2 regions of the Microbacterium canaveralium genome follow, and region 2 is predicted to be linked to the other one. Evidence: predicted binding sites of a transcription regulator. Region 2 holds the regulator's gene; the other holds the start of a gene.
What was found. The regulator HrcA, encoded in region 2, represses chaperone genes, less so after heat shock. The targets are predictions, from matches to a motif close to TTNGCACTCGNNNNNNNCGAGTGCNAA.

Region 1 (4,685 bases), 1.0 Mb from region 2:
TCGCCGTCCTCTCGATCGTCTTCAGCGCCGGATGGCTCCTGTGGGCGCTGCCGCAGCTGTCGCCGGTCTAAGCCCCTTCCACGGCGCTCGCGCTCACCAGATCGCCGACGATGTCCCGGATGCCGGGACGCTCCCCGGTGCGCCCGACCACCCGCGGGCCGGGGGTCGGCCCCGGCACGGTGTGGCCCCCGCCGCGCACGACGTGGAGGGTCACCGGAGCACGGCCCTCCTGTCGGTAGGCGACAGTGTGGATCGCCGCACGCCCGGGCGCGGGGGCGGGGCCGTGGTCGGTGGACGGCGCGTCGGCGATGTCGTTGCGGCGCGCGAAGTACTCGGCGGTGGCGGTGGCCGACAGGGAGGCTCCGCCGACGCGGAATAGCGCGCGCGCCCACCACGCCATCGGTCCGCCCTCGAACGGGACGATGGGGTCCGCGGTTCCGGCCACGATCGCGATCGGCACGGGGCGACGCGTCGGCGCGCCGAAATCACCGAGGAAGTTCTCTCGCTCGGGCATCGTGGCCGCGACGATCGCCGCTCCCGCGAGCAGGTCGTCCGCCTCGTGCAGCAGGCGAATCACCATCTGGCCCCCGTTCGAGTACCCGACCCCGATGACCCTCGCGGTGTCGATGCCGTGGCTGCGGGCGAGGGATCGGACGACATCGCGGGCGAAGGCGACGTCGTCGATGTTCTCGCGGCGCGCGGGGAACGCGCTCGCCGCGCGTGCGTCGTTCCAGTTGCCGCGGTAGCCGTCGAGATACGCGATCACGGCGCGACCCTCGTCGGCGAGACCGTCCAGGGTGCCGCCGGTGAAGCGGCGGTGGATGTCGCCGCTCTGGCGCGACCCATGGAAGACGAGGACGACAGGGCGATCGGGCGGGCCGTCGGGGTCACCGACCACGACGAAGGTGCGCGTCCGGCCGGCGACCGAGATGGTGTGGGTCATGAGAAGTCCTCCTCACCCGGGGCGGCTCGCCACGGGGTCGGGGCGAGCGTATAGATTGACATCGTGTCAAGGTCAAGGCGGTGGCTATGAGGATCGGCGAGGTCAGTCGGCGCAGCGGCGTCAGCCCGCGCTCGCTGCGGTACTACGAGCAGCTCGGGCTCATCGACTCCGAACGTGAATCCAATGGCTACCGCCGCTACGACGACGTCGCGGTCGAGCGGGCGGTCGTGATCCACATGCTCTTCGAGATGGACTTCTCGCGCGAGATCGTCACGTCCGTGCTCGCGTGCACCGGCGACGCCCCCGCCGAGGCTCACGATGCGCTCGCCGTCCAGCTCGCCCGCGTGCGCGAGGATCTCTCCACGCGCATCGAGACGCTGATGGCGACCCGGCACCGCATCGATGATTTCCTCGCCGCCCGCGCCGCGGACACCGCGGCCTGAGGACGCGGTCCGGGCTTCGGCGAGCGTCTGCTTCAGCGCCCGCGCGTCACCCCACGCGGTCGGCCAGCAGCGCCACGCGGCGGCCACGGACGCGCGTCACGAGCAAGGTCGCCGACTCGTCGCCGCGCAGCGAGAGGCGCGTCCGCAGTGCGGCGGGGTCGATGTCGACCCCGCGCTTCTTGATCTCGAGCGTTCCGATGTTGCGATCGCGCAGGGCGCGCGCGAGCTTCTTCGTGTCCGCGGGGAGCTCTTCGCGTACGCGGAACGACGACACGAAGGGGCTCGTCAGAGCCGCGTCAGAGGTCAGGTACGCGATGCCCGTGGCCACCATGCCGGCCTCGAGCGATCGCGCGACCTCGCCGATCAGGCGCGCGCGGATCACGGCGCCGTCGGGTTCGTGGACGTACGCACCGAGCTCGCGGGGCTCGACGTCGGGAGCATCCGAGGGTGCCGTCAGTTCCCAGGCGTCGTCGCCGCGCACGACGAGCGCAGCGCGGCGGACGTTGTCGCGCGCGAGGCTCCCCGCCCAGAGGACGAGTTCGATCGTCGAACCGTCGGCGCTGATCCACTGCGCTTCGACGTCGTCCGGGATGAGCTCACGGTCGAACGCCGGCCCGAGCTTCACGCCGCCGGGCCGGCCCCGGAGCAGCTCGAACACCCACTCGAGTGACGGCGACCACTGGTCGGCCGATACGCGCCGGGTCTCGCCGTGGCCGGCGGTGCGCCTCGCGGGGTCCAGCCAGACCGCATCCACGCCGCTCAGGTCGGCATCCTCCGCTCGACCGTGGGCGACCGTGACGGCGTCGCCGAAGGGGGCGAGGTTGTAGGCGGCGATCGCGGCCGTGACCTCATCGGCGTCGACCGCGTGCACCCGGATGCCGAGCCCCGCGAGGCCCAGTGCGTCACCGCCGATGCCACAGCCGAGGTCGGCCACCGAGCTCACGTCGGCGGCCCGGAACCGACCCGCGTGCCGTGCCGCGATCGGCAGGCGCGTCGCCTGTTCGAGCCCCGCGCGGGTGAAGAGCATCCGGTCGGCGAAAGGACCGAATTTCGCGCCCGCGCGCACGCGCAGCCGAGCCTGGCTCACGACGGCCGCGACGAGATCGGGGGAGTGGCCCGCCGCGCGCAGCCTCGACACCGCGCGGGCGGCGTCGTCGGTGGTCGTGAGCGGTCCCACCTCGTCGAGCAGGGTGAGCCCGTCGGGCGTGAGCAGGGCGGTCAGCTCGGCGATCTCCACCGGGCCAGCCTAGGTGTCGAAACTGTTGGCACTCGCGTTGCATGAGTGCCAGCACTTCTCTACACTCGGATTAGCACTCTCCTGGTGTGGGTGCTAACGAGTCTTCTGTAACGAGAAAGAAGAGGTAGACCGTGTCGGTTTCCATCAAGCCGCTCGAGGACCGCATCGTCATCAAGCAGGTCGAGGCTGAGCAGACCACCGCGAGTGGTCTCGTCATCCCCGACACCGCCAAGGAGAAGCCGCAGGAGGGCGAGGTTGTCGCCGTCGGACCCGGCCGTATCGACGACAACGGCAACCGTGTCCCCCTCGACGTCACCGTCGGCGACCGCGTTCTGTACAGCAAGTACGGCGGCACCGAGGTCAAGTTCGGCGCCGACGAGTACCTGGTGCTCTCGGCTCGCGACGTCCTCGCGGTGGTCGTTCGCTGATCGCGTTGCGATTTCCTCAGAACCCCGGATGCCTCGGCATCCGGGGTTCTGCTTTTGTCCAGCGGCGTCTTACGCCCCGTGACCGACCGCGGGGGGCTCTGGTCCGGGGCTGAATACGCTGGTTCGGTGACCGCCGATCTCGCTGTGCGTCTGACCGAGAACCTTCCCGCCGAACGCGTCATCGATGACCCCGCCCTCGTCGCGGCGTACGCGACGGACGCCTCGCGTCTTCCGGCCCCGCGGGCCGCTCTGGTGGTGCAGCCGCGCACCGCGGAGGAGGTCTCGGCCGTCCTCCGCGTTGCGAACACGACCGGGACCCCGGTCGTTCCCCAGGGCGCGCGCACGGGGCTCGTCGGCGGCTCGGCCGCGATCGAGGGAGCCATCCTCCTCGATCTGTCGCGGATGGATGCCATCCTCGCCATCGACGCGGTCGAGGGCACGGCCACGGTTCAGCCCGGCGTGGTCGTCGCGGATCTCCAGCGCGCGGCGGCCGAGCGGGGGCTCTTCTACGCCCCCGATCCGGCATCGGCCGAGTGGGCGACGATCGGCGGCACGATCGCGACGAACGCCGGTGGCATGCGGTGCATCCGGTACGGCGTGACCGGAGACGCGGTGCTGTCGCTCCAGGTCGTCCTGGCCGACGGCTCGATCGAACGCACGCGCCCCGCCACGGTGAAGGGCGTCGCGGGCCTCGACCTGACGAGCCTCGTCGTGGGCTCGGAGGGAACCCTCGCGGTCGTGACCGAGGCGACGCTCCGGCTCCTCCCCGCACCGGGACCCGCCCGCGGCGTCCTGGGCCTGTTCCCCTCGACAGCGGCAGCGCTCGCGGCCGCCGCGGCATTGACGACCGGACCCCGCCTCCCCTCGACGCTGGAGTTCCTCGATGACACGGCGCTCCGCGGCATCCGCATCGCCCGTCCCGACATGGATCTCGACCCGGCGGCGCGGTCATGGCTGCTCGCGATCACGGACGCGGTCGAGGGAGCCGATCGCGACCTCGACCACTTCGTTGCCACCTTCCGCGCGCATGGTGCGGTCTCGGTCGATCGCGCCGACGACGAAGAGCAGCTGGACCGGCTCCTCGCCGCTCGCCGCGCTCTCAACCCCGGGCTGCTCGCGCTGCGCGGCGCCGCCACGCACGGCGACCTCGCGGTGCCACGGTCGCGTCTGGCGGCCTTCGCCGAGGAGGCCGAGCGCATCGCGGAAGAGCGGGGCGTCGAGATCAGCCTGGCCGGGCACGTCGGCGACGGGAATCTGCATCCCACGGTGGTCTACGACGCTGCCGATCCGGTCGCTACCGCCGCGGCGCACCGGGCCGCGGCCGACCTGCTGCAGCTCGCGCAGCACCTCGGCGGCACCGTCGCGGGCGAGCACGGCGTGGGCACGCTGAAGCTCGACGACCTCGACGGGGAGCTGTCGAGCCGCCTGCGGGGTCTGCAGCGCGAGATCAAGCGGGTGTTCGACCCCCGCGGCATCCTGAACCCGGGGCGGAAGCTCTAGCGCACCAGGTCCGCGGCGGACGTCAGCGCCGCGAGGCGATCGATCAGCTCCTGCAGCGTGGCGTCGTCCACGACCAGCCCGAGGCGAACGTGCCCGCGCCCGCCGGCGCCGAAGCCGTCGCCGGGCGCGATCCC
Region 2 (4,685 bases):
GCCGCCGTGCGCTCTTCCAGCGCTACCTCCGGGCGATCTCGCCGCTCTACACATCCTGATGGGCGGACCACTGCCGCTCGGCGATGCGGCGCCCGTCGACGGGCGCCTGCCCGAAGACCTGCCGATCGACCCGACGGCCGATTTCGGCGTCTACCTGCACGTCCCGTTCTGCCGGGTCCGCTGCGGCTACTGCGACTTCAACACGTACACCTCGAGCGAATTGCGCGGTGCGCGGCAGGAAGACTTCGCCGACACGCTCGCGGCCGAAGTGCGCCTGGCCGGGACGGTCATGGATGCCGCGGGCGCCCGGCGGGCGGCATCCACCGTCTTCTTCGGGGGCGGCACCCCGACCTTGCTGCCGCCGGGCGACCTCGCGCGGATGCTCGACGCGGTGCGCGACGAGTTCGGCATCCGAGACGGCGCAGAGGTGACGGTCGAAGCCAATCCCGACACCGTGGACGACCGCGTCGCGGCGACGCTCGCCGAGGCCGGTGTGACCCGCCTGTCGATCGGGATGCAGTCCGCCCAGCCGCACGTGCTCGCCGTGCTCGACCGCACGCACGATCCTCGCAACGTCGCCACGGCGGTGGCGTCGGCGCGAACCGCCGGACTCGACGTCTCGCTCGACCTGATCTACGGGGCACCGGGGGAGTCGCTCGACGACTGGCGCGCGTCGCTCGAGACGGCGATCGCTCTGCGCCCGGACCACATCTCCGCGTACGCGCTGATCGTGGAGGACGGCACGAAGCTCGCGCGACAGATCCGCTCCGGGGTCGTCGCCGAGCCCTCCGACGACCTTCAGGCCGACATGTACGAGTTGGCCGACGATCTGCTCGCCGGCGCCGGGTACGACTGGTACGAGGTGTCCAACTGGGCGACCGACGGCGCGCACCGCTCGCGCCACAACCTCGCCTACTGGCGCGGCACCGATTGGTGGGGTTTCGGACCCGGCGCGCACAGCCATGTCGCGGGCCTCCGCTGGTGGAACGTCAAACATCCCGCGGCCTACGCGCAGCGTCTGGCGGCGGCCGAGTCGCCCGCGGCGGCCCGGGAACGTCCGGATGACACCGCGCGACGCCTCGAGTCCGTCCTGCTCCGCAGCCGCATCCGCGACGGTCTGCCGGTATCCGAACTGCTCGGCGAGGGCCGGAAGGCCGTGGCATCCCTCATCGCCGATGGCCTCGTCGACGGAGCGGATGCCGTCCGCGGGCGCATCGTGCTGACCCGCCGGGGTCGGCTGCTCGCCGACGCCGTCGTCCGGGCCCTCACCGCCTGAGCGCGCTTCCGACTCACCGCCGGGCGGGTGTTCTAGAATTGGCACTCAGGAGTCCGGAGTGCCAGAAGGAGGGAGCCCGCCATGGTGTCCGAACGCGGCTTGCAGGTGCTCCGCGCCATCGTCCAGGACTACGTCGACACGCGCGAACCCGTCGGCAGCAAGGCTATCGTCGAGAGGCACGCCTTCGGGGTCTCCGCGGCGACGATCCGCAACGACATGGCACAGCTCGAAGACGAAGACCTGATCATCGCGCCGCACACCTCCTCCGGGCGGGTGCCGACCGACAAGGGGTACCGCGTCTTCGTCGACCACCTGGCCGAGTTGAGGCCGTTGTCGACGGCCCAGCGCAGCGCGATCACTTCGTTCCTCGACGAGGCCGGTGACCTCGACGATCTCCTGGCGCGCACGGTCCGGGCGCTCACGCAGCTGACCGGTCAGGTCGCGATCGTGCAGTACCCCTCGTTCGCCCGGGCGAACCTCTCCCACGTGGAACTCGTGGCCCTCGGCGGCCCTCGCGTGCTCGTCATCCTCGTGACCGACACGGGGCGTGTCTCGCAACGCATCGCGCTCGTGCCCGTCGAGCCGACGGAGGGCGACATCGTGCAGCTGCGCGCCCGCGTGGGCGCCCTCTTGGTCGGCCGGAGCGTCGCGGACTGCGCGCAGGCGGTAGCCGCCGCCACCGTCGACGGCCCCCGGCCCGGCATCGCCGTCGACCTCATCTCCGACGCCGTCCTCCGGGTGGTGGGCGAAGAGCTCGACGAGTTCCGCCAGGACCGCCTCGTCATGGCGGGCGCGGCGACCCTCGCCAAACGCGAGTCCGACTTCCGCGGCAGCATCTATCCGCTCCTCGAGGCGATCGAGGAGCAGGTGACCCTGCTGCGGCTCATGAGCGAGATGGTCGCCGACGAGCAGGGCCTGTCGGCCAGCATCGGCCGCGAGAACGAACCGTTCGGTCTCGTCGAGGCATCCGTTCTCGCCAGCCGGTACGACGGTACCGCCGGCGGTGCGCGGGTGGGCCTTCTGGGTCCGACGCGTATGGACTACTCCTCCAACCTCGCGGCGGTCCGCGCCGTCGCGCACTATCTGACCCGGATGCTCGAAGACGACGACAACGCTCGTTGACGAGACCCGCACCGAATCTGATCGACCCCGCGTGAGCGGGCAGGAAGGCGATTGTGGCTGACCACTACGAGGTCCTCGGCGTCGCGCGCGACGCCAGCCCCGACGACATCAAGCGCGCGTACCGGCGTCTGGCGCGCGAGCTCCACCCCGACGTCAACCCGGGCGCGGACGCGTCCGAGCGCTTCAAGCTCGTCACCCACGCCTACGACGTGCTGAGCGACCCCGAGCAGCGGCGCCGCTACGACATGGGCGGCGACCAGAGCCCATTCGGCGGTGGGGGAGCGGCGGGCTTCGGGGGCTTCAGCGACATCTTCGAGACGTTCTTCGGCGGAGCGCAGGGCGGCGGTGGCCGCGGCCCCCGACCCCGGTCGCGTCGGGAGCGCGGGCAGGACGCGCTCGTGCGCGTCTCGCTGCAGCTCGGCGACGTCGTGTTCGGCGTGCACCGCGACCTCGAGGTCGACACGGCCGTCCTCTGCGAGACGTGTCAGGGCGCGTGCACGCAGCCGGGCACGAGCGAAGTCACCTGCGACATCTGTCACGGCTCCGGTCACGTGCAGCGCACGGTCCGCAGCCTCCTCGGCAACGTCGTGACCAGCCAGCCCTGCAGCGTGTGCCAGGGGTACGGAACGACGATCCCGTACCCGTGCGGAACGTGCCAGGGCCAGGGTCGTGTCCGTGCCCGCCGTACCGTGTCGGTCGACATCCCCGCGGGCGTCGAGACGGGTCTGCGCCTCCAGCTCCCCGGGTCGGGCGAGGTCGGCCCCGCGGGCGGCCCCAACGGCGACCTGTACCTCGAGATCACCGTCGAATCGCACGACTCGTTCAGCCGCGAGGGCGACGACCTCGTCGCGACCCTCGAGGTGTCGATGCCGGATGCCATCCTCGGCGCGACCACGACGATCGAGTCGCTCGACGGCAGCGTCGACCTCGAGGTGCGGCCGGGCGTGCAGTCCGGTGACGTGCTGACGATCAAGGGCCGCGGCATCACGCCGCTGCGGGGCAGTCAGCGCGGTGATCTCAAGGTGGGCGTGCACGTGGTAACCCCGACGCGACTCGATCACAAGGAACGCGCGCTCATCGAGGAATTCGCCAAGCGCACGAAGGCCCCTGCGCCCCGGCTGGCCGAACACCAGCAGGGGATGTTCTCGAAGTTCCGCGACCGCTTCCGGCACTGATCGTGGCGCTGCATTTCGTGACCGACGACGCGTCGGCCGCCGGCGTCGGCGACGTCGTGGTGCTGACCGGTCCGGAGGCGCATCACGCGGCTGCGGTTCGCCGTGTCCGCGTCGACGAGGCCGTCACCCTCGGCGACGGTCACGGAGTCTGGCTCGAGGGCCTCGTGACGGCCGCCGCCCCGAAGCAGGTCGACGTGCGGATCACCGCCCGCGCCGAGCTTCCCGGCCCCTCGCCGCGGATCGTCCTGGTGCAGGCCCTCGCGAAGGGGGACCGCGACGAGCTCGCGGTGCAGGCGGCGACCGAGCTGGGGGTCGATGCGATCGTCCCGTGGCAGGCCGCGCGCAGTGTCTCGCGGTGGGATGCCAAGGCCGAGAAGGGCCTCACCCGCTGGCGCACGATCGTGCGCGAGGCCGCGAAGCAGGCCCATCGCGCATGGATCCCCGAGGTCGAGGGGGTGGCACGCCTCGCCGATCTCGTGTCTCGCGCGAACGGGGCGCGCGTGCTGGTGCTCGAGCCCTCCGCCGAGGAGCGCCTCGCGGCTGTGGCATCCGACCCGTCCGATGATCGCGACGTCGTCCTCGTCGTCGGCCCCGAGGGCGGGATCGCGCCGGACGAGCTCGAGGCACTGCACGATGCCGGGGCGCGCCTCGTCCGCCTCGGCGACACGGTCCTGCGCACCTCGACCGCGGGAGCTGCGGCGATCTCGGTGCTCTCCGCCGCGACGGGGCGTTGGTAGCCCCTCCCGACCGGCCTTTCGGCAGCGCCTGACCGCAGATCGCAGGACGCGCGCCCGACCCCCTGTCTGACCCCGTCGATAGACTGGATGCCATGACCGAGCCGTCGATCTTCACGCGCATCCTCCAAGGCGAGATCCCCGCCGAGATCGTCGCCGAGACCGAGAACGCCTTCGCGATCCGCGACATCGCGCCGCAGGCGCCGGTGCATCTGCTCGTGATCCCCAAGACCGAGCAGTACCGCAACGTCGTCGAGCTTGCCGCGGGAGACCCCGATCTCCTCACCGAGATCGTGGGCCTGGCCAACTCCGTCGCCGCCGAGCACGCGGACGGCGATTTCCGCCTCGTCTTCAACACCGGCGCCGGTGCCGGTCAGA

Region 1: a site for HrcA is predicted at 2,649-2,675, ahead of groES (co-chaperone GroES). Genes of this name have one in related genera too.

What each region holds. Positions count from the first base shown of each region.
Region 1 is NZ_JBDFMA010000003.1:664,698-669,382, forward strand. It holds gene ABC271_RS04130 (hypothetical protein) at 1-71, shown strand, start outside; gene ABC271_RS04135 (CE1 family esterase) at 68-943, opposite strand; gene ABC271_RS04140 (MerR family transcriptional regulator) at 1,030-1,386, shown strand; gene ABC271_RS04145 (THUMP-like domain-containing protein) at 1,433-2,623, opposite strand; gene groES (co-chaperone GroES) at 2,755-3,051, shown strand; gene ABC271_RS04155 (FAD-binding oxidoreductase) at 3,178-4,551, shown strand; gene ABC271_RS04160 (aminotransferase class I/II-fold pyridoxal phosphate-dependent enzyme) at 4,548-4,685, opposite strand, start outside.
Region 2 is NZ_JBDFMA010000003.1:1,712,638-1,717,322, reverse strand. It holds gene ABC271_RS09170 (DUF1990 domain-containing protein) at 1-59, shown strand, start outside; gene hemW (radical SAM family heme chaperone HemW) at 59-1,276, shown strand; gene hrcA (heat-inducible transcriptional repressor HrcA) at 1,358-2,398, shown strand; gene dnaJ (molecular chaperone DnaJ) at 2,452-3,573, shown strand; gene ABC271_RS09150 (16S rRNA (uracil(1498)-N(3))-methyltransferase) at 3,576-4,310, shown strand; gene ABC271_RS09145 (HIT domain-containing protein) at 4,403-4,685, shown strand, end outside.